4 regions of the Roseburia sp. AF15-21 genome follow, and region 4 is predicted to be linked to each of the others. Evidence: predicted binding sites of a transcription regulator. Region 4 holds the regulator's gene; each other region holds the start of a gene.
The links. The regulator Rex, encoded in region 4, represses fermentation and respiration genes when NADH is low (regulators of the CRP and FNR family bind a similar motif). The targets are predictions, from matches to a motif close to ATTGTTAANTANTTAACAAT.

Region 1 (4,935 bases), on a different contig from region 4:
GTACATATCAGTAAATTAGTTCTTCCGGGGTTTCTTATATGTCTTTAATATCAATCAGAGAGTTTACTCATGGCACGGGATTTTTCAGAGCAGGTATTCTGGGCAGCAATTACGGTGCTGCGGAAGGAGCCTTCCTCTAATTTAGCCACAGCAGCAATGGTAGTTCCGGCCGGGGAGCAGACTGCATCCTTTAATTCGCCCGGATGTTTACCGGTCTCTAATACCATTTTAGCTGCACCAAGAACGGACTGGGCAGCAAATTTATAAGCCTGGGCACGCGGCATACCGTCATTAACAGCTGCGTCAGCCATTGCTTCAATAAACATATAGACATAAGCCGGTGAGGAACCACTGACTCCGACTACGGCATCCATAAGACTTTCCGGTACAATTTCTGCTTTACCAAAGCTTTCAAAGAGAGAGACAACCATTTTGGTTTCTTCTTCTGTGATATGCTCATTTGGGGTAATGGCAGACATGGCTTCCTGAACCATAGCCGGTGTATTTGGCATGGTACGAACCAGTTTAATATCTTTGCTGAATAAAGATTCAATCCGTGAAATGGTCTGGCCGGCAGCAATGGCAACTATGATTTTGTCATCGGTTACACAGTCTTTGATTTCTTTGATGACTGTTTCATAAAGATATGGTTTTACAGCAAGAAAAATGATATCGGATTCTACAGCAACAGTCTCATTGTCTAAGGTGGTGCGGATACCATACTGCTCAGAAAGTGTATCCAGTGTGACCTGGGTTTTCGCACTGGCAATCAGGTGGCTGGCAGGAACCAGACCGGAAGAGATAATTCCGCCAATCATGGCACGACCCATATTACCGCTTCCGATAAAACCAATTTTTTTATCTAACATGATGCATTCTCCTTTTATGAAAGGGGATATTCCAGATGCTGCCGGAATATCCCCTTTGGTATTGTCTAAGTATAAGTTTGATTAGAAATCTGTTAAGTCAGCAGCTCTTCTCTCTAAGAAAGCACTCATGCCTTCTTTTTTATCATGGGTAGAGCAGGTTACGCCAAACAGGTTGGCTTCCATTTCAACAGCGTTCTTGATATCCATATCATATCCGTTGTTGATAGCAGCCTTTGCGATAGATACTGCATAGCTTCCTTTAGAGATAATTTTCTCTGCCATAGCCTTTGCGGTTGGCATTAATTCTTCTTTTGCAACAACTTTGTTTACAAGTCCGATGCGGTATGCTTCGTTTGCATCGATGTTATCGCAGGTGAAGATCATTTCTTTTGCACGTCCCATGCCAACAAGACGGGCAAGTCTCTGTGTACCACCGAATCCTGGGATGATTCCAAGACCACACTCAGGCTGTCCGAATACTGCGTTGTCAGAAGCAATACGGATATCACACGCCATAGAAATTTCGCATCCGCCACCTAAAGCGAATCCATTAACAGCAGCAATAGTTACCTGTCTCATATTCATTAATTTAAAGAATGGAACAGAAGCTTTCATACCGAATGCTCTTGCTTCAGCAGCAGAGAAGTTAACCATCTCAGCGATGTCAGCACCAGCAACGAAAGATTTGAATTCGTTACCTTTCTTATCAGCACCACCGGTTAAGATAACGACTTTGATATCGTCTCTTCCCTCGATTTCGGTAAGAACAGTGTTCAGTTCATCCAATGTTTCGGAATTCAATGCGTTTAATGCTGCAGGTCTGGTAATAGTAAGAACTGCAATTTCGTTTTCAACTGTTAAAGTTAAGTTGTTCATGAAATAGGACCCTCCTGATTGATAAATTATTAACAATGTTTCAATACTTATAATGGTATAACTTTTGGTGGGATTTGTCAATAAAAACTGGTATTTTACAGGGATTGTGCTACAATAGGAAAAGACTTGTCATGTGATTACGCAATGGTTTTTGTGAGGAAGCGGATTTTTGGAATTTTAAGCAGCTTTTCTATAGTCTTTTTAGAAATCAGAATGCCACAATTCTACAAAAGCGCTTTTTTCTCTTGGGATAATGCCTGTTTTTCCAATGTTTGACAGTATGCCTTCTAGGGTTCGCCTGAATACGGATATCATTTAGGTGCCTTGCTAGCAGCTCTTGGCATTTCTTTTGTCAACTGGCAATCCTGGCACATGGATGTGCCAGGAAGGCGCATTGGAGCACGGATGTGACTATGCGCCGGTTGCCGGAAAAACAGCTTTATAAGCAGAAATGCCTAGAGCTGCTTAAAGGTGCCTTAGATATCCGTAACAGGCGGACCCTGGAAGGCATCCGGTCAAAGCAGGCGGCAAAACAGACAACAATAAGAAAAAAGCACTTTTAAGAATTGTATACATTCTGCTTTCAACAAAAAATCTTATAGAAAAGCTGCTTAAAATTCGAAAACCACTGCTTCTAAAAAATAATTGCGTAATTACATGACAGGACTTGTACAAAGAGAGGTCAATGAAAATGAAAGATACAAAATCATACTTATCAAAAACCGTACAGGATATGCCGGATTCCGGAATCAAGGATTTTTTTGATGTGGCAAATACCATGGAAGGCGCACTTTCACTGGGTGTAGGCGAACCGGATTTCCCGACACCGGAGCATGTAAGAGAGGCAGCGATTGCTTCTATAAAAAAGGGGGATACCAAATACACCGATAACCGCGGAACGGTAGAGCTGCGTGCAGCGGCAGCGGATTATCTGACAAAATTTGATTTGCATTATGATAAACAGGACGAAATACTGATTACCATGGGAGCCAGCGAAGGAATTGATTTAGCTCTTCGGACACTGGTGAATCCGGGGGAGGAAGTCTTAGTGGCAGAACCTTCCTACGTTTCCTATATTCCATGTATTGAATTATGTGGCGGTGTTCCGGTATCATTAAAATTAAGAGCGGAGAATAAATTCCGTCTGACCAGAGAACAGTTAGAGGAAAAGATAACGGAGAAATCCAAAGTCTTACTGATTTCCTATCCGAACAATCCGACCGGAGCCATTATGGAAAAGGAAGATTTAGAGGCAATCGCAGAAGTGGTAAAGGAACATGATTTGTTCGTGATTACCGATGAAATCTATGCAGAATTAACCTATGGAAAGAAACATGTTTCCATCGCATCCCTTCCGGGCATGTATGAGCGCTGCGTTGTATTAAACGGATTTTCCAAAGCATTTGCCATGACCGGATGGCGTATGGGAATTGCAGCAGGACCAAAGGATGTTATTTTCCATATGAATAAAATACATCAGTTTACAACTATGTCAGCAGGAACCACCAGCCAGTATGCGGCATTGGAAGCATTGACCAGTCCGGTGAGAGATGAAGAGATTGCAGTCATGCGGGAAGAGTATGATGCCAGAAGAACACTGATGGTAGAGGGATTCCGTAAGATGGGATTATCCGTAGCAGAACCGGAAGGCGCATTCTATGTATTTCCGGACATTCGAAAAACAGGACTTACCAGTGAAGAATTCTGTAACCGCCTGTTGCAGGAACAGAAGGTAGCCGTTATCCCGGGAAATGCCTTCGGTACATGCGGAGAAGGCTTTGTACGATGCTCCTATGCATATTCGCAGGATGTCATTCGTGCCTGTCTGGAGAAAATTGCTGAATTCGTAGCACAGTTCTAATAATTGGAAAATTATTATGTGATGCATTTGATTTACGTGAGTAGATGGTATTGTTGATAAGATACCCGGACTGCCGGAATATTAGCAATAACCACGAAATAGAATTAGAAAGAGGAACCATGAGAGAACCATTTGACCTGACAACCCTGATAGAACCATTATTAAATTGGTTTAAAGACCATGCCAGAGTGTTGCCCTGGCGCAATGAGCCGACCCCATACCGGGTGTGGGTGTCTGAAATTATGCTGCAGCAGACCAGAGTGGAAGCGGTAAAACCATATTTTGACCGGTTTTTAAAGGAGCTGCCGGATGTGGCAGCACTTTCAGACTGCCCGGAGGAGAAGCTTTTGAAACTCTGGGAAGGACTTGGATACTACAACCGGGTGAGAAATATGCAGATTGCGGCACAGACGGTCATGGAGAATTATCATGGAGAGCTTCCGGCAGATTATGAGGCACTGATAAAGTTGAAAGGAATTGGTCATTATACGGCAGGTGCCATCGCATCTATCGCATTTGGCATTCCGGTACCGGCGGTGGATGGAAATGTGCTCCGTGTCATATCCCGGGTAACAGAGGATGATGCGGATATCATGAAAGCATCTGTGCGGACGGCAATGGAGAAGGACTTATTGGAAATTATGCCGGAAAACAGGGCGGGAGCTTTTAACCAGGCACTGATGGAGCTTGGTGCAACGGTATGTCTGCCGAATGGGGCACCTTTATGCGAAGCATGTCCTTGGAAAGAAGTCTGCCGGGCACAAAAGAGTGGACGCTGGAGAGAACTTCCGGTAAAGAGCAAGGCGAAGGCAAGAAGGATAGAGGACAGAACAGTTCTTGTTATAAAGGCAGAGGATAAGGTCCTTTTGCATAAACGGGCCAACAAGGGACTTTTAGCTGGACTCTATGAATTTCCAAATGTGGAAGGGCATCTTAAGGAAGAGGAAGTTATTACCTATCTTAAGAAAATGGGGTTGTCACCGATTCGTTTGAAAAAATTAGAAGACAGCAGGCATATTTTTTCCCATATTGAATGGCATATGACAGGATATGCAGTGCAGATTGATGAGACAGAGCAGGAGTATCAGAATATGCTCTTTGTGGATGTGAAAGAAACGGAAGAACAGTATCCGATTCCGGCAGCATTTTCCAGATACACGGGATATATGAACATTCGTCTTGGAAATGACAGATATAAGGAAGAATAGCAGAAAAGCCATAGAAAAAAGAGGGAGCCGGTGATTATCACCGGCCTTTCATATGAAAAAGATTTTTTATGGTAAGTGTTAAAAACACTATTTTTTGGGAGGAACCTTGCATCTGATGCAA
Region 2 (4,935 bases), on a different contig from region 4:
CAGACCCCTCCCAAGAAAATGCCTTACCAGATTCTTCCGGCTTCTAAATGTCTCGCCGCCTATCACCTGGGAGACTGGGATGATATTTCACTCGCTTATGACAGGCTGCGCAGCTACATGAAGCAGCACCAGATTACTTCATCCGATGGCAGATTCTATGAAGAAGAATTGATTAACGCTACCATGACGGATAAACGAAGTGAATACCTTACCCGCATTATCGTCAGAATCTAAAAAGCAGCATTACTTTTTTATTTTCCTGTAATGCTGCTTATCTATTTTACAGTGCCCCAAGAATCTCTTTTGCCCGGTCTATCTGCTCCTTTGTAGGCGGGTCTACGCCTTCTAACTGGTATGGAATTCCAAGTTCCTTCCATTTAAAGACGCCTAAGGTATGATATGGCAGCACTTCCACCCGCTCTACTGTCTTAAGGGTATCAAGAAAACTTCTTAAGCGGTGAAGCTCATCCTCTTCTGTTGTAATACCCGGCACCAGCACATGGCGGATCCACATTGCTTTGCCATGGTCTGATAAATAAGCTGCCATTTCCAAAATATTCTGATTCGTCTGTCCGGTGAGTTTCCGGTGTGCCGCATCATCCATATGCTTAATGTCTAACATAAAGAGGTCTGTATATTTCATCAGCTCATCAAATTTACTTTTAAATGGTTCTTCCAAGGAAAATGGATTGCCAGAGGTATCGAGACAGGTATTTACCCCTTTTTCTTTTGCCAGCCGGAACAGTTCTGTTACGAAATCTATCTGTAAAAGAGCCTCTCCACCGCTTACGGTGATTCCGCCCTTTTCTTTCCAATATGTTTTATAGCGAAGTGCTTTTTTTAACACTTCTTCCGGTGTCATCAGCTCTCCGCCATCTTTCGCCCAGGTATCCGGGTTATGGCAGTACTGACATCTCATATTACAGCCTTTTAAAAATACAATATATCTTACACCCGGCCCGTCTGCCGAGCCAAAGCTTTCTACGGAATGGATGCGTCCTTTTATTTCACTCATATTGCCTCCTATACACAAAAATACTTACGGATGTTTAACAACCTGTGATAAAAATGTGCAGGCTTTTTTCATTAAGCCTGCACATTCTGCTTTACCTGAATCGCGGAAAATCGTATACTCCCCGCAGTTCGGTTACTGTCTTAAATTACATACGCTCATGACAGGTACGGGCAATAACATCAAGCTGCTGCTCTTTTGTCAGGTCGATGAACTTAACTGCATAGCCGGATACACGGATTGTGAAGTTTGCATACTCTTCTTTCTCCGGATGCTCCATTGCATCAATAAGCTTTTCTTTGCCAAATACATTAACATTCAGATGATGAGCACCCTGGTCAAAGTATCCGTCCATTACATTTACAAGATTATCGATTCTTTCCTGCTCGTTGTTTCCAAGTGCGCCAGGATTGATGGTCTGTGTATTGGAAATACCATCCAATGCCCACTCATATGGAAGCTTGGTCAGAGAGTTTAAGGAAGCTAAAAGTCCGTTCTGCTCTGCACCGTAAGATGGGTTAGCTCCCGGTGAAAGCGGTTCGCCGGCTTTACGTCCATCCGGCATAGCTCCGGTTGCTTTACCATATACTACGTTAGAAGTAATGGTAAGGATAGAAGTTGTAGGCTCAGAATCACGATAAGTATGATGTTTCTTTAATTTATCCATGAAAGTCTTAAGCAGCCATACTCCGATTTCATCGGCACGGTCATCATCATTTCCATATTTCGGGAAGTCTCCTTCGATTTCGAAGTCTTTTGCAAGTCCGTTCTCATCACGTACGACTTTTACTTTTGCATATTTGATTGCAGAAAGAGAATCGATAACATGTGAAAATCCTGCAATACCGGTTGCAAAAGTTCTCTTTAAGTCGGTATCCATCAGAGAAAGCTCTGCTGCTTCATAGTAATATTTATCATGCATATACTGAATCAGGTTCAGTGTATTTACATAGATGTCTACTAACCAGTCCATCATCTTGTCATATTTTGCCATTACTTCATCATAGTCAAGATATTCAGCTGTAATTGGTGCGTAGTTTGGTCCTACCTGCTCGCCTGATTTTTCATCAACACCACCGTTGATTGCGTAAAGCAGACATTTTGCAAGGTTTGCACGAGCGCCGAAGAACTGCATCTCTTTACCTGTCTGTGTAGCAGATACACAGCAGCAGATTGCATAATCATCGCCCCATACCGGTTTCATTGCATCATCGTTTTCATACTGGATTGAGCTTGTTTCAATCGAGATACGTGCTGCATAATCACGGAAGGTCTGTGGCAGTCTGGATGAATAGAATACAGTAAGATTTGGTTCCGGTGCCGGTCCCATATTCTCTAAAGTATGAAGGAAACGGAAGTCTGTCCTGGTTACCATGGAACGTCCGTCTACACCTGTTCCTGCTACATCAAGGGTTGCCCATACAGGGTCACCGGAGAATAACTGGTTATAAGAAGGAATACGTGCGAATTTAACCATACGAAGTTTCATTGTGAAATGGTCAATCAGCTCCTGAGCCTGCTGCTCAGTAAGAATTCCCTTATCCATATCTCTCTTAATATAAATATCAAGGAAAGTAGAAACACGTCCTACTGACATCGCTGCACCGTTCTGTGTCTTGATTGCTGCAAGGTATCCGAAGTATAACCACTGAACAGCCTCTTTTGCATTGGTTGCAGGTCTTGAAATATCATATCCGTAAATCTCAGCCAGTTTCTTCATGTCTTCCAGACATTTAATCTGCTCTGCAATTTCTTCTCTTAAACGGATGACATCATCTGTCATCTGTCCGCATCCGCAGTTGGCTTTGTCCTTCTTCTTCTCAGCGATTAAGTAATCCAGTCCGTATAATGCTACACGGCGGTAATCACCTACAATACGTCCACGACCGTAGGTATCCGGAAGACCTGTTAAAATCTTAGCATGACGAACCTTCATCATTTCCGGTGTATAAGCATCAAATACTGCTGTATTGTGTGTCTTATGATACTTGGTGAAAATTTCTTTTAATTTATCATTTACTTCATAACCGTAGGTCTCACATGCCTGAACAGCCATCTTGATTCCACCATATGGCATGAAAGCTCTCTTTAATGGTTTGTCAGTCTGAAGACCAACTACCTGCTCTAAATCTTTTAAGCTTTCATCGATATATCCCGGACCATAAGCTGTAATTCCGGTTACAACCTCTGTCTCCATATCAAGAACGCCGCCCTTGGCACGCTCTTCTTTCTGTAATTTCTGAAGTGCATCCCATAGCTTGTTGGTTGCATCTGTCGGCTCAGCTAAAAAGCTCTCATCTCCATCATATGGAGTGTAGTTGTCCTGAATGAACTGACGAACATTGATTTCTTCTTTCCAGAGACGTCCTTCGAATCCATCCCACTCTTTCATTTCAATCATTACGATATCCTCCTAAAAAAATGTATTCAGTATGAACACTGAATGGTTACTAATTAGTCTTGTTTAACTGTAGTTAGTATATACTGACTGTCATTTTTTTGTCAATATCTTTTGGTGTTCAAAATAACATACAAAAGAAAACGAGCCAGTCCTCCAGGTTCATCGCCCAGACGGTCGGCTCGTTTTCGTTATACTTCATGTGGTTTTTCCACTTATCCGTCAGTCATATAACGGTTTTATCATAGACTATTTCTTTTCTGATTGCAATAGCTTATGAAAACTTTTTATCAACTATTTTTTCCGTTTTATCTGTTCTTTCCCTACAATACTTTGGAAAGGAAGTCGCAAAGACGCGGATTCTGTGGATTGGCGAAGAATTCTGCCGGTGTATTCTCTTCCTGAATCTGTCCTTCATTGATAAACATGACACGGCTTGCCACTTCTCTTGCAAATCCCATTTCGTGCGTTACCACTACCATAGTCATTCCGTCCTGTGCCAGTTCTTTCATAATTTCAAGAACTTCTCCTACCATTTCCGGATCCAGTGCGGAAGTCGGCTCGTCAAATAACATGACATCCGGATTCATTGCCAGTGCTCTTGCAATTGCAATACGCTGTTTCTGTCCACCGGAAAGCATTGCCGGATAGGTATCTGCTTTATCAGACAGTCCGACTCTCATCAAAAGCTCGTCCGCACGCTTAGATGCCTCTTCCTTATTCATAAGTCCGGTCTGAACCGGTGCCAGCATGATATTTCCTTTTACGGTATAATTCGGGAACAGATTGAACTGCTGGAATACCATTCCAATCTTCTGACGCATCTTGTTGATGTCTACGGATTTATCCGTGATATCTGTTCCTTCAAAAGTAATCACACCGGAAGTCGGCTCCTCTAAAAGATTTAAGGAACGTAAGAATGTGGATTTACCACAACCGGATGGTCCGATGATGGCAACCACCTCTCCCTGGGCGATTTCTGTGGAGATACCATTTAATACATTTACATTTCCAAAGGATTTACACAAATCCTTTACTTCAATCAATACCTTCTTATCGCTCATTTGTTCTCAACCTCGTTTCCAGTTTATGTACACCAGCCGTTAAAATCATAACGATTATCAGGTAGATAATTGCAACCCCGAACAATGGTAAGAATGGGTCATAAGTCTGGCTGCGGATGATATCGCCACCCTTTGTCAAATCCGGGATTGCAATATATCCACTGATGGAAGTCTCTTTCAGTAAGGTAATAAACTCATTTGCCAGTGCCGGAAGTACATTCTTAAATGCCTGTGGCAGAATAATCAGACGCATGGTCTGCGAATAATTCAATCCGAGGCTTCGTCCAGCTTCAAACTGTCCTTCGTCTACAGACATGATTCCGGAACGTACAATCTCTGCCACATAGGCAGCCGAATTCAAACCAAAAGCGATTACAGCCACTGCAATCTTATTATCGAGTGCAACCAGAATAATATAGTACATAATCAAAAGCTGTACCATCGTAGGGGTTCCACGCCAT
Region 3 (4,935 bases), on a different contig from region 4:
TCTGGATAATGTCATAGATGTGCGGGTCACGCAAATCAAAGATTTCATTATTAGTAAACTGTAAGATAAGAGGTTTGGAATAATCCTCCGGGTTATCTTCAAGAATCATCGCCTTTTCGCCATTGGATAAATCTACACAGGCACCTCTTGGAAGAATGTGGATGCAAAGAGAAAGTGCACGGACAATCTTTGTATCATATTTTTCCGGAAACTCCTGCAAATATTTCATGGCAACGATTTCGGAAATCGGCTCATTGGTTAGGCTCATGGCGGTCATCCGGTCAAAGGCATCTGCAACCTGTAAAAGCTTTGTGCCGCTGCTGCGGAAAATCTTGGATGGGTCAGCAGCCTCTTCCGGAGCGGAGAGTGTAATAAACTGGGTAATGATTCTTAAAGCATCCGGTGATAACTTTATACTGTGAGTCTGCGGATTCAGATAATCTAAGCTCTTGATACGGCAGGCAAGGATTTTCTTTTCGTCTTCTTCTGTTAAAGGATCCGTTTTTTCAGCAAGCTCGGTCGGAACTAAAAGCCAGCCAAAATCATAGAGCAGAGCAGCCGTTACACAGGTCTGCTGAAAATCATCCGGCATATTTAACTGGTGAGTCAGCATGGCGACCAGAATAGCAACGCTGATGGAATGCTTGTATACATAATCCGCAGAGCTTCTTAAATTCTGCGCAAAGTTCAGCTTGTGGTCAAGACGGCCATACTGGGACAGAATCGAAGAGACCAGCGTTGGAAGCTTGTCCGGCTGTCTGCCTTTACGAATCATATCCATGCAGTCGCGAAGCTGGAACATGGAAATGGTCTGGAACTGTTCGAAAGCAATATCCTCGTCGGATAATGGCGGAACCGGTTCGGCAGGCTCCAGAATATAAATACCAATCAGCTCGAAATTCCGGATACTTTCGATACCCTGCCGGGTCAGTCTGGTGTCGCGGTCATAAAGCATGACGCCCAATTTATTATAGATAGGTTTAGCAAGACGCATGCCGGGTTTTAAGTCATCTGTCCGTATAAATAGCATAGCGGTTACCTCCTTACAAAATATGTTTTTCTCCGTTAAAATTCCTAGTTCAAATATAGCACAAGCAGAGAGGAAAAACAATCTTGGGATTGAAAAAGAAGTGTAGTTTTTCGTTGCATTTTCATAAGAAAGCCGTCTATAATAAAGGAAGAAAACAAGAGGCGTGATAAATCCATAAAAGAGGATAAAGATATGAAGAAAAACAGTAAACGACGTATGTTTTCCGCATTGCTGATACTGTTTCTGATGATACAGATGACGGTGCAGGCAGACACCGGTACCAAGGAAAGAGTGGATCTGGCATCTAAGGACACCGGAAGCAGCGTGGAAGAGCTGGAACGTCAGAGAGAGGAACAGCAGTCGCAGCTTGATTCCTTGAAAGAATATCAGATAAATCTTTCCGATGAACTGACGGAATTAAATAATGGATTGCAGGAAATCAGCAACGAACTGGCGGATACCCAGGATGAAATTGCGGCGAAAAATGTGGAGATTGAAGCAGCAGAAAGCCGGATTGCAGAGCTGACAACACGTTCTGAGAGCCAGTACGAAGCCATGAAGAAAAGAGTACAATATATGTACGAAAATGGCAATCAGTCTTACCTGGAGCTGCTGCTTGGAGCAAGCTCCTTTTCGGATTTTTTAAACCGGATGGAATATGCCAAATCCATTTATGATTATGACAGGCAGGAGCTTTCTGATTATGAGGATACACTGGCTGAATTAAAACAGCAGAAGGAAGATTTAGAGACGGCAAAAGAAGAACTGCTTGCGGCAGAACAGACGAAGCAGGAGCAGAAGAGCAAGGCAGACAGTCTGGTGGCAGCCCAGCAGGAAAAAATAAGCGCAGCAAAGTCGGATGTTGCAGATGCAGAGACAGAAATAGCAGACACAGATGCGGAAATCGCAAGACAGAAAGCCTATGAGGAAGAATTAGAGACACAGAAGGCGAAAGAAGATGCTGCCCGTCAGGAGGAGATTAAGCGTCAGGAAGAGGAACTTATTAACAGTCAGCAGCCAGCTGCTTCAGATAATAATGCAAATCCGGATGGGACATCCACCGGGGATAATACCACAGGAAGCGATGCTTCCGGTGGCGGGACAGTGAATGCCAGTGATGTTGCCATGCTGGCAGCACTGATCCAGTGCGAAGCAGGCGGCGAAAGCTATGAAGGGAAGCTTGCCGTTGGAAGCGTGGTCATGAACCGTGTGGACAGCAGTTATTTCCCGGATACCGTGGTAGGTGTCATCTATCAGAGCGGGCAGTTCTCACCGGTAGCCAGCGGTCGTTTCGCAGTAGTGCTTTCATCCGGGGCAGATGCGTCCTGTGTGCAGGCTGCAACAGAAGTGTTAGCAGGCACAAGAACCTTAAACTGCTTATATTTCCGCAGAAACAACGGACTGATTAATGGAACTGTAATCGGAAACCATGTATTTTATTAAGGAAAGCTGAAAATCCGGCTCAATAAAGCAAGTTTCACTTGCAAAAATCCCCTTTCTATGATAACATCAGATTGTCGGGAAAGAGCCGGAAAGGCTTTCTTTTATTTTTTTTACAAAAGATTGTTAAAAAAATAACAATAGTAAAAGGCAAATTTAATTCAGAAGGAGACGAGAAAATGGCACAGAAAGTAGTTTTAGCAGGCGCATGTCGTACCGCAATCGGTAAAATGGGAGGAGCTTTAAGCAATACTCCAGCCGCAGATTTAGGCGCAATCGTAATCAAAGAAGCATTAAACAGAGCTGGTGTTAAACCAGAACAGGTTGATGAAGTAATGATGGGATGTGTAATCCAGGCAGCACAGGGACAGAACGTTGCACGTCAGGCTTCTATCAAAGCAGGTTTACCAATCGAGGTTCCTGCATTTACATTAAACGTAGTTTGTGGTTCTGGTTTGAAATGTGTAAACGAAGCTGCAAACATGATTATGGCTGGTCAGGCAGACATCGTTGTTGCAGGTGGTATGGAGAACATGTCTATGGCACCTTACGCTATGACAAAAGCTCGTTTTGGATATCGTATGAACAATGCAACAATTATCGATACCATGGTAAATGATGCATTAACAGACGCATTTAATCATTATCATATGATGATTACAGCAGAGAACGTATGTGACAAATACGGAATTACCCGTGAAGAGTTAGACGAGTTCTCAGCAAACAGCCAGCAGAAATGTGAAAAAGCAATTGCTGAAGGCAGATTCAAAGACGAAATCGTTCCTGTACCTGTTAAGGTTAAGAAAGAAACTGTTATGTTTGACACAGATGAGGGACCACGTCCAGGCACAACTGCTGAGTCATTAAGCAAATTAAGATGCTGCTCTGGTAAAGAGGGCGGACTTGTTACTGCAGGTAACGCTTCCGGTATCAACGATGGCGCAGCAGCAATCGTTGTTATGAGCGAAGAAAAAGCAAAAGAGCTTGGTGTTAAACCAATGGCTACATGGGTTGCAGGAGCACTTGGCGGAGTTGAACCGGAAATCATGGGTGTTGGACCTGTTGCTTCTACAAAGAAAGTTCTTGCAAGAACCGGAATGTCTATCGATGACTTCGACTTAATCGAGGCAAACGAAGCATTCGCTGCTCAGTCAATCGCAGTTGCAAGAGATCTTGGATTCGATATGTCTAAGGTTAACGTAAACGGTGGTGCAATCGCACTTGGACATCCTGTTGGAGCATCTGGATGCCGTATCTTAGTTACATTGCTTCATGAGATGCAGAAGAGAGACGCTAAGAAAGGTCTTGCTACTCTGTGTATCGGTGGTGGAATGGGCTGCTCAACAATCGTTGAGAGAGACTAATTCACTCTTTCTGAATAAGTAAATATACCCGGGAAGTGCAAAACGCTTCTCGGGTCTTGCGTTGCAAGTTATAACCCAGAAGGCTTTCGTTTTCGGGTAAATATAATACATAAATTTTTAAGGAGGACTAACATGAAAGTTGGCGTTATTGGTGCAGGTACCATGGGACAGGGCATTGCAAAAGCATTTGCTCAGGTAGAAGGATATGAAGTAGCTCTTTGCGACATCAAGCAGGAATGGGCTGATGGCGGAAAAGAGAAAATCGCAAAAGGATATGCAAGACTGGTAGAAAAAGGAAAAATGACACAGGAAACTGTTGACGGAATCCTTGCTAAAATCACACCAGGTTTAAAAGAGAATCTTTGCGCAGACTGCGATTTAATCGTAGAAGCAGCATTCGAAGATATGGGCGTTAAGAAGACAACATTCCAGGAGCTTGATAAGATTGCTAAACCAGAATGTATCTTTGCTTCTAATACATCCAGTCTTTCTATTACAGAAATCGGAAATGGTCTTACCCGTCCAATGGTAGGTATGCATTTCTTCAACCCGGCAGACAGAATGAAATTAATCGAAGTTATCGCTGGTGTAAATACTCCTGCTGAAACAGTAGAAGCTATTAAGAAAATCTCTGTAGAAATCGGAAAAACTCCGGTACAGGTAAATGAAGCTGCAGGTTTCGTAGTAAACCGTATCTTAATCCCAATGATTAACGAAGCTGCATTTATCAAAATGGAAGGTGTATCTGATATCGCAGGTATCGACGCAGCTATGAAGCTTGGTGCAAATCATCCAATGGGACCTCTTGAGTTAGGTGACTTCATTGGTCTTGACATCTGCCTTGCAATCATGGATGTACTTTACAACGAGACAGGCGACAGCAAATATCGTGCATGTCCATTAATCCGTAAAATGGTTCGTGGTGGTAACCTCGGCGCTAAGAGCGGAAAAGGATTCTATGTATACAACGCTGACCGTACAAAGACCCCGGTTGACGCTCAGTAAAATAAAATTTATGGAGGATTTCAGAACATGGATTTCAGTTTAGATAAGAAACATGAAATGGCGAGAACTCTGTTCAGAGATTTCGCAGAAAACGAA
Region 4 (4,935 bases):
CCAATAATTCCGCTCAGTACATCACCACTTCCCGCAGTAGCCATTCCGCTGTTACCGTTCCGGTTAATAAATGTTTTCCCATAAGGAATTGCCGTTACCGTTCTGCTGTCTTTCAAAACACAGATTACATTATATTCCCTTGCGAAATCTTCCGCAACCTGCTCAATATTTTCTTTGATATAGGAAACGGCAAGCTGTTTTAACCGGGACATTTCACCCAGATGTGGCGTTAATACCAGTTCTGTATGCGGGCGAAGAAGCTGTTCGGTCTGCTCTGCTATGATATTTAATGCATCGGCATCTACTACCATTGGTACTGCCGCATTCTTAAGTACCGTCTTTACAATACTGTGTGCCACATCACTTTTGCCAATTCCAGGTCCTAAAATAATAACATCTGCCCAGGACAGACATTCTATCAGCTGCTGTGTATCAGCCTTTTTTGCAGAATAGGTAGTAAGAACTGCCTCCGGCACTGCTGTCTGTAAGATAATACGGTTTTCTTCCGGTGTATATATTCTCACCAGACCACAGCCACTGCGATAAGCTGCCTTTGCTGCAAGAACCGCCGCACCTGCCATATTCACGCTTCCGGCAACCAAAAGGACTTTTCCAAAGGTTCCCTTGTTCGAATCAGCAGCACGATTATTTAAAAAATTTAAATCTTCCTTTGTGATTGCATAAGCTGCAGGTCTTTTATCTAACCAGCTTTCTTCTCCAATTCCGATATCCTTAACCGTAATATTTCCGCAGTATTCTGCACCAGGAAATAACACCATTCCGGTCTTGCAGTAAGCAAAGGTTACGGTATCATCTGCTTTGAATGCACCACCTAATACAGCTCCATTATCTGCCGAGACACCGGATGGTATATCCACCGCCAGCCGGTGGGCACTGCTCTGGTTTAGCCGTTCCATCAAGTGCACCAGTTCATCATCTAATTTTCGTGATAATCCTATACCAAATAACGCATCAATAATCAGGCTGTAGGAATTTGCATCCTCCATTTCATCAATAAATGGTACACCATATGATGTCAGGATTTCATACTGTTCTTTTGCCTGCTTTGAAAAATGTGTTTTATTTCCATAGAGATATACTTCAACCGGAATGTGGGATAAGTATAACAATCTTGCAATTGCCATACCATCGCCGCCATTATTTCCGGTTCCACACACTACCAGCACGCGGTTACATGAAATTTCTTTTTCCTGTATTACTTCTATCACAGAAAGTGCTGCCCGCTCCATTAGAACCATGGATGGCACTTTAAAATGTTCGATTGTATTGGTATCACATGTTTTCATTTCCCGGGAATTTACAAGATATTCCATAAATTAATTCCTTTCGTCCGCATTTTCCACCGCTTTTTTCCCCTGCAGACGGTCTTCATCTTCCTGCCGCAGATCAAATATATTTAAAATATCCACACCAAAAATATCATGCATATAAGAATAAATCTGCCGGTTGTTGATTTCACGGTTCTGTTTTTTGATGATATTTTTCTTAAGTTCTACCCTTACCTTATCAATCCAGGCCGTAATTTCATCTGCTTCTTTGCTGTTCTGTCTTAGTCTCTCATAGCAGTAACGCATGCTTTCTAACATAAGTTCCTGATTTGCACTGTTTATATTTCGTGGAAGTTCAATTAATTCATCCTCAATTTCTTCCATTTTGACATTGACTTCATCAATCAGTCTCTTGTCTTCATCTAATTTTCTGGAAGAAATATCCCCCTCATTTTCCTCATGAGTTCCTTCCATGTTGACAACAATGCTTTTCATCAACCGATTCTTTGTCTTTTTCAGTTCTTTCAAATCATTATTAAGCTTTCCCTGCTGTTCTAACAACTGATTTAACTTTTCTTCCAGCTGCTTGATTTCACTGGTTTTTCCGCTTAAAGCAAAAAGCCTGTGCCATTTCTGATCCAATACAAGTATTGGTACTTTTCTGCTTTCTAATGCTTCCAGAAATTCCTTGTCATCTTTCATGCAAAACACCTCTATTCCAGCGTTTCCTTTTTCCTTTTGTTCTTTGTCATATTATAGGATAACTGCATCAGGCTGTCTGATAAATGTACATTTTCCACTACAACATTTTCATCCAACACTTCCAGATCCACATGGGCAAAATTCCAGATTGCATGTACACCAAGGCTTACCAGCTGGTTTGCCACAGCATCTGCCTTTTCTTTCGGCATAGTCAGTGTAGCAATATCTACCTTATGTGTCTTTACAAATTCTTCCAGTTTATCAATCATTTCGATTTTATTGCCACGAATGGATTTTCCGCATAACTCCGGATTCACGTCAAACAATCCTACTATGACGAAGCCGAGTTTTTCAAACTTCACATAATTGGCAAGTGCCTGTCCTAAGTTACCAGCTCCAATAATAATAATATTATGCTGTTCATTTAATCCCATAATCTTTCCGATTTCTTCATACAGAAATTGTACATTGTAACCATATCCCTGCTGTCCAAAACCACCAAAATTATTTAAATCCTGTCTGATCTGCGATGCGGTCACTTTCATTCTTGCACTCAGTTCATTCGATGAAATACGTTCTACCCCTTCATCTAAAAGTTCCCCCAGATATCGGTAATATCTTGGCATTCTACGAATTACTGCCTGTGATATTTCTTTGCTCATTCTGCCAGTTCCTCCTGCTCTCAATACCCTACAATAATTATAGTTTCTTGCCGAAAGGATGTCAATGTGTTACAACTTTAACAATCTTTCTGTAAACTTAATTCTTCCCATTTTGCATAGAGTTCTTCCAGCGCTGCCTCTTCCTGCATCTGCTCCTCATGGATTTTGTTTAATTCATAGGAATTTGATGCTACCTCCGGCTTTGACAGTTCATCATTTAATGCTTCTATCTTTGCCTCTCTCTTAGCAATTTCATCTTCTGTACGCTTTAATTCGTTTTCCAGCTTACGTTTTGCTGCCTGCTGTTTCTTCATTTCTTCCCAGCTTAACTTCTGTTTTCCTCCGCCGGATATCTGCTCTGTTCCATTATTTTCTCCAGTTCCATCGGAAACAATGACATTTCCTTTTGCCACTGAATTGTCTGCACGATCCTGTGTAGCTGTGCCAAACGCCGCTAACTCCTGAACTTCCTTTTTCTCCAGATAATAATCGTAATTTCCAATATAATTTAGAATTGTTTCATTCTTTAAATCAAGAATTCTGCTGGCAGTTTTATTAATAAAATAACGGTCATGGGATACATAAAGCACCGTTCCGGTATAGGAATTGATGGCTGACTCTAAAATTTCCTTTGACATAATATCAAGGTGGTTGGTCGGCTCGTCCAATATCAGGAAGTTTGCATTGGATAACATCAGTTTTGCCAGTGAAACACGCCCTCTTTCTCCACCACTGATATCACGAATCCGCTTAAACACATCATCATCCGTAAATAAAAATGCTGCTAACACATTTCGAATCTTCGTTGCCTTCAGATTCGGATAAGCATCTGCAATTTCATCAAATAACGTCTTATCCGGGTCTAAGTTCTGCTGTTCCTGATCGTAATATCCGATTTCCACATTGCTTCCAAGCTTTATCTCCCCGGCATCTGCGTCTACAATTCCATTGATTATCTTTAAAATGGTGGTTTTCCCGGTACCGTTATTTCCGATTAAAGCAACTTTTTCCCCTCGCTTAATCTGAAAATCAATGTTTGAAAACAGTTTATGCTCGTAAGATTTTGAAAGACCTTTCACCGAAAGTACATCATTTCCACTGGTAATTTCCGGCTCCAATGTAATATGTATATCTGTTTTTCCATCGATTGGCTTCTCAATACGTTCTATTTTATCCAATGCCTTCTCACGGCTTTCCGCACGCTTAATGGACTTTTCCCGGTTAAAGGATTTTAACTTGGATATCACTTCTTCCTGGTGCTTGATTTCCCGCTGCTGGTTATAATACTGTCGCAAAAGACTTTCCCGCTGTATTTCCTTCTGCCTCGCATATGCGGTATAATTTCCCGGAAATACCGTTGCCGTATGGCGGGATATTTCCACTACCTTCGTAACAATCCGGTCTAAGAAATAACGGTCATGGGCTACGATAATTACGGCTCCTTTATAATTCAAAAGATAGTTTTCAAGCCATGCAATCGATGCCATATCAAGGTGGTTGGTCGGCTCGTCGAGCATGATAATGTCAGGCTTGGTTACCAGAAGTCTGCCTAATGCCACTCTGGTCTTCTGTCCTCCGGATAACTCTGACATTTTCTTTCCGAAATCATTTTCCGAAAAACCAAGTCCCTTTAACACACCGTTTATCTCACTGCGAAAAGTCAGTCCACCCTCTAACTCAAAGGCATGGCTGAAACGGTTATACTGCTCCATATATTTCTCTAATTCATCTGCGCTTACATGCTGCATGTCTTCTTCCATTTTACGAAGCTTTTCTTCTTTTTCGATTAATGCATCGCAGGCATGAAGCACTTCATTATAAATGGTCTCGTTGCTGTCTTTATCCTGATACTGGGCAAGATAACCGATGGTTTTTCCTTTTGCAACGGTTACCTCGCCACTGTCCGGTGCCAGCTCTCCCACTATAATTTTCAATAACGTAGATTTGCCGGCACCATTGATGCCGACAATTGCTGTTTTCTCATTATCTTCTACATGAAAAGAAACATTCTGTATTATGGTGTCTGTCCCAAAGGATTTACTGATATTCTGACAGGCTAAAATCATGGAAGTCTCCTCACTTTTTCTCTTCGCCCCATAAGTAAAGCATTCTTTACAAGGGGCTTTTTATAGCTGAAAATTCCGGGACGGCACACTATTCTGCCCTCCCGGAGTATAAAATTTATAACATTTTCTCTAATGTAGCACGGATTGCCTTGATAAAGTCTTCACTGTTTAATACAGTCGGATTTTCAATTGTAGTAATCAGTGCAAGGTCTTTGG

Region 1: the regulator Rex is predicted to act here: its motif matches at 1,763-1,782, upstream of DWW33_RS08355 (enoyl-CoA hydratase-related protein).
Region 2: the regulator Rex is predicted to act here: its motif matches at 3,500-3,519, upstream of pflB (formate C-acetyltransferase).
Region 3: the regulator Rex is predicted to act here: its motif matches at 2,593-2,612, upstream of DWW33_RS07350 (acetyl-CoA C-acetyltransferase).

The regions. Positions count from the first base shown of each region.
Region 1 covers NZ_QUHG01000004.1:292,603-297,537, reverse strand. Annotated here, with positions in the region: gene proC (pyrroline-5-carboxylate reductase) at 51-869, opposite strand; gene DWW33_RS08355 (enoyl-CoA hydratase-related protein) at 951-1,745, opposite strand; gene DWW33_RS08350 (pyridoxal phosphate-dependent aminotransferase) at 2,437-3,606, shown strand; gene mutY (A/G-specific adenine glycosylase) at 3,726-4,814, shown strand.
Region 2 covers NZ_QUHG01000004.1:247,820-252,754, forward strand. Annotated here, with positions in the region: gene DWW33_RS08125 (MerR family transcriptional regulator) at 1-234, shown strand, start outside; gene pflA (pyruvate formate-lyase-activating protein) at 281-1,015, opposite strand; gene pflB (formate C-acetyltransferase) at 1,161-3,413, opposite strand; ZMP/ZTP riboswitch at 3,571-3,650, opposite strand; gene DWW33_RS08140 (amino acid ABC transporter ATP-binding protein) at 3,734-4,474, opposite strand; gene DWW33_RS08145 (amino acid ABC transporter permease) at 4,464-4,935, opposite strand, start outside.
Region 3 covers NZ_QUHG01000004.1:72,162-77,096, reverse strand. Annotated here, with positions in the region: gene DWW33_RS07360 (HD-GYP domain-containing protein) at 1-1,030, opposite strand, end outside; gene DWW33_RS07355 (cell wall hydrolase) at 1,223-2,473, shown strand; gene DWW33_RS07350 (acetyl-CoA C-acetyltransferase) at 2,650-3,834, shown strand; gene DWW33_RS07345 (3-hydroxyacyl-CoA dehydrogenase family protein) at 3,967-4,839, shown strand; gene DWW33_RS07340 (acyl-CoA dehydrogenase) at 4,867-4,935, shown strand, end outside.
Region 4 covers NZ_QUHG01000001.1:206,100-211,034, reverse strand. Annotated here, with positions in the region: gene DWW33_RS00985 (NAD(P)H-hydrate dehydratase) at 1-1,334, opposite strand, end outside; gene DWW33_RS00980 (hypothetical protein) at 1,338-1,991, opposite strand; gene DWW33_RS00975 (redox-sensing transcriptional repressor Rex) at 2,003-2,653, opposite strand; gene DWW33_RS00970 (ABC-F family ATP-binding cassette domain-containing protein) at 2,731-4,719, opposite strand; gene DWW33_RS00965 (NADP-dependent isocitrate dehydrogenase) at 4,835-4,935, opposite strand, start outside.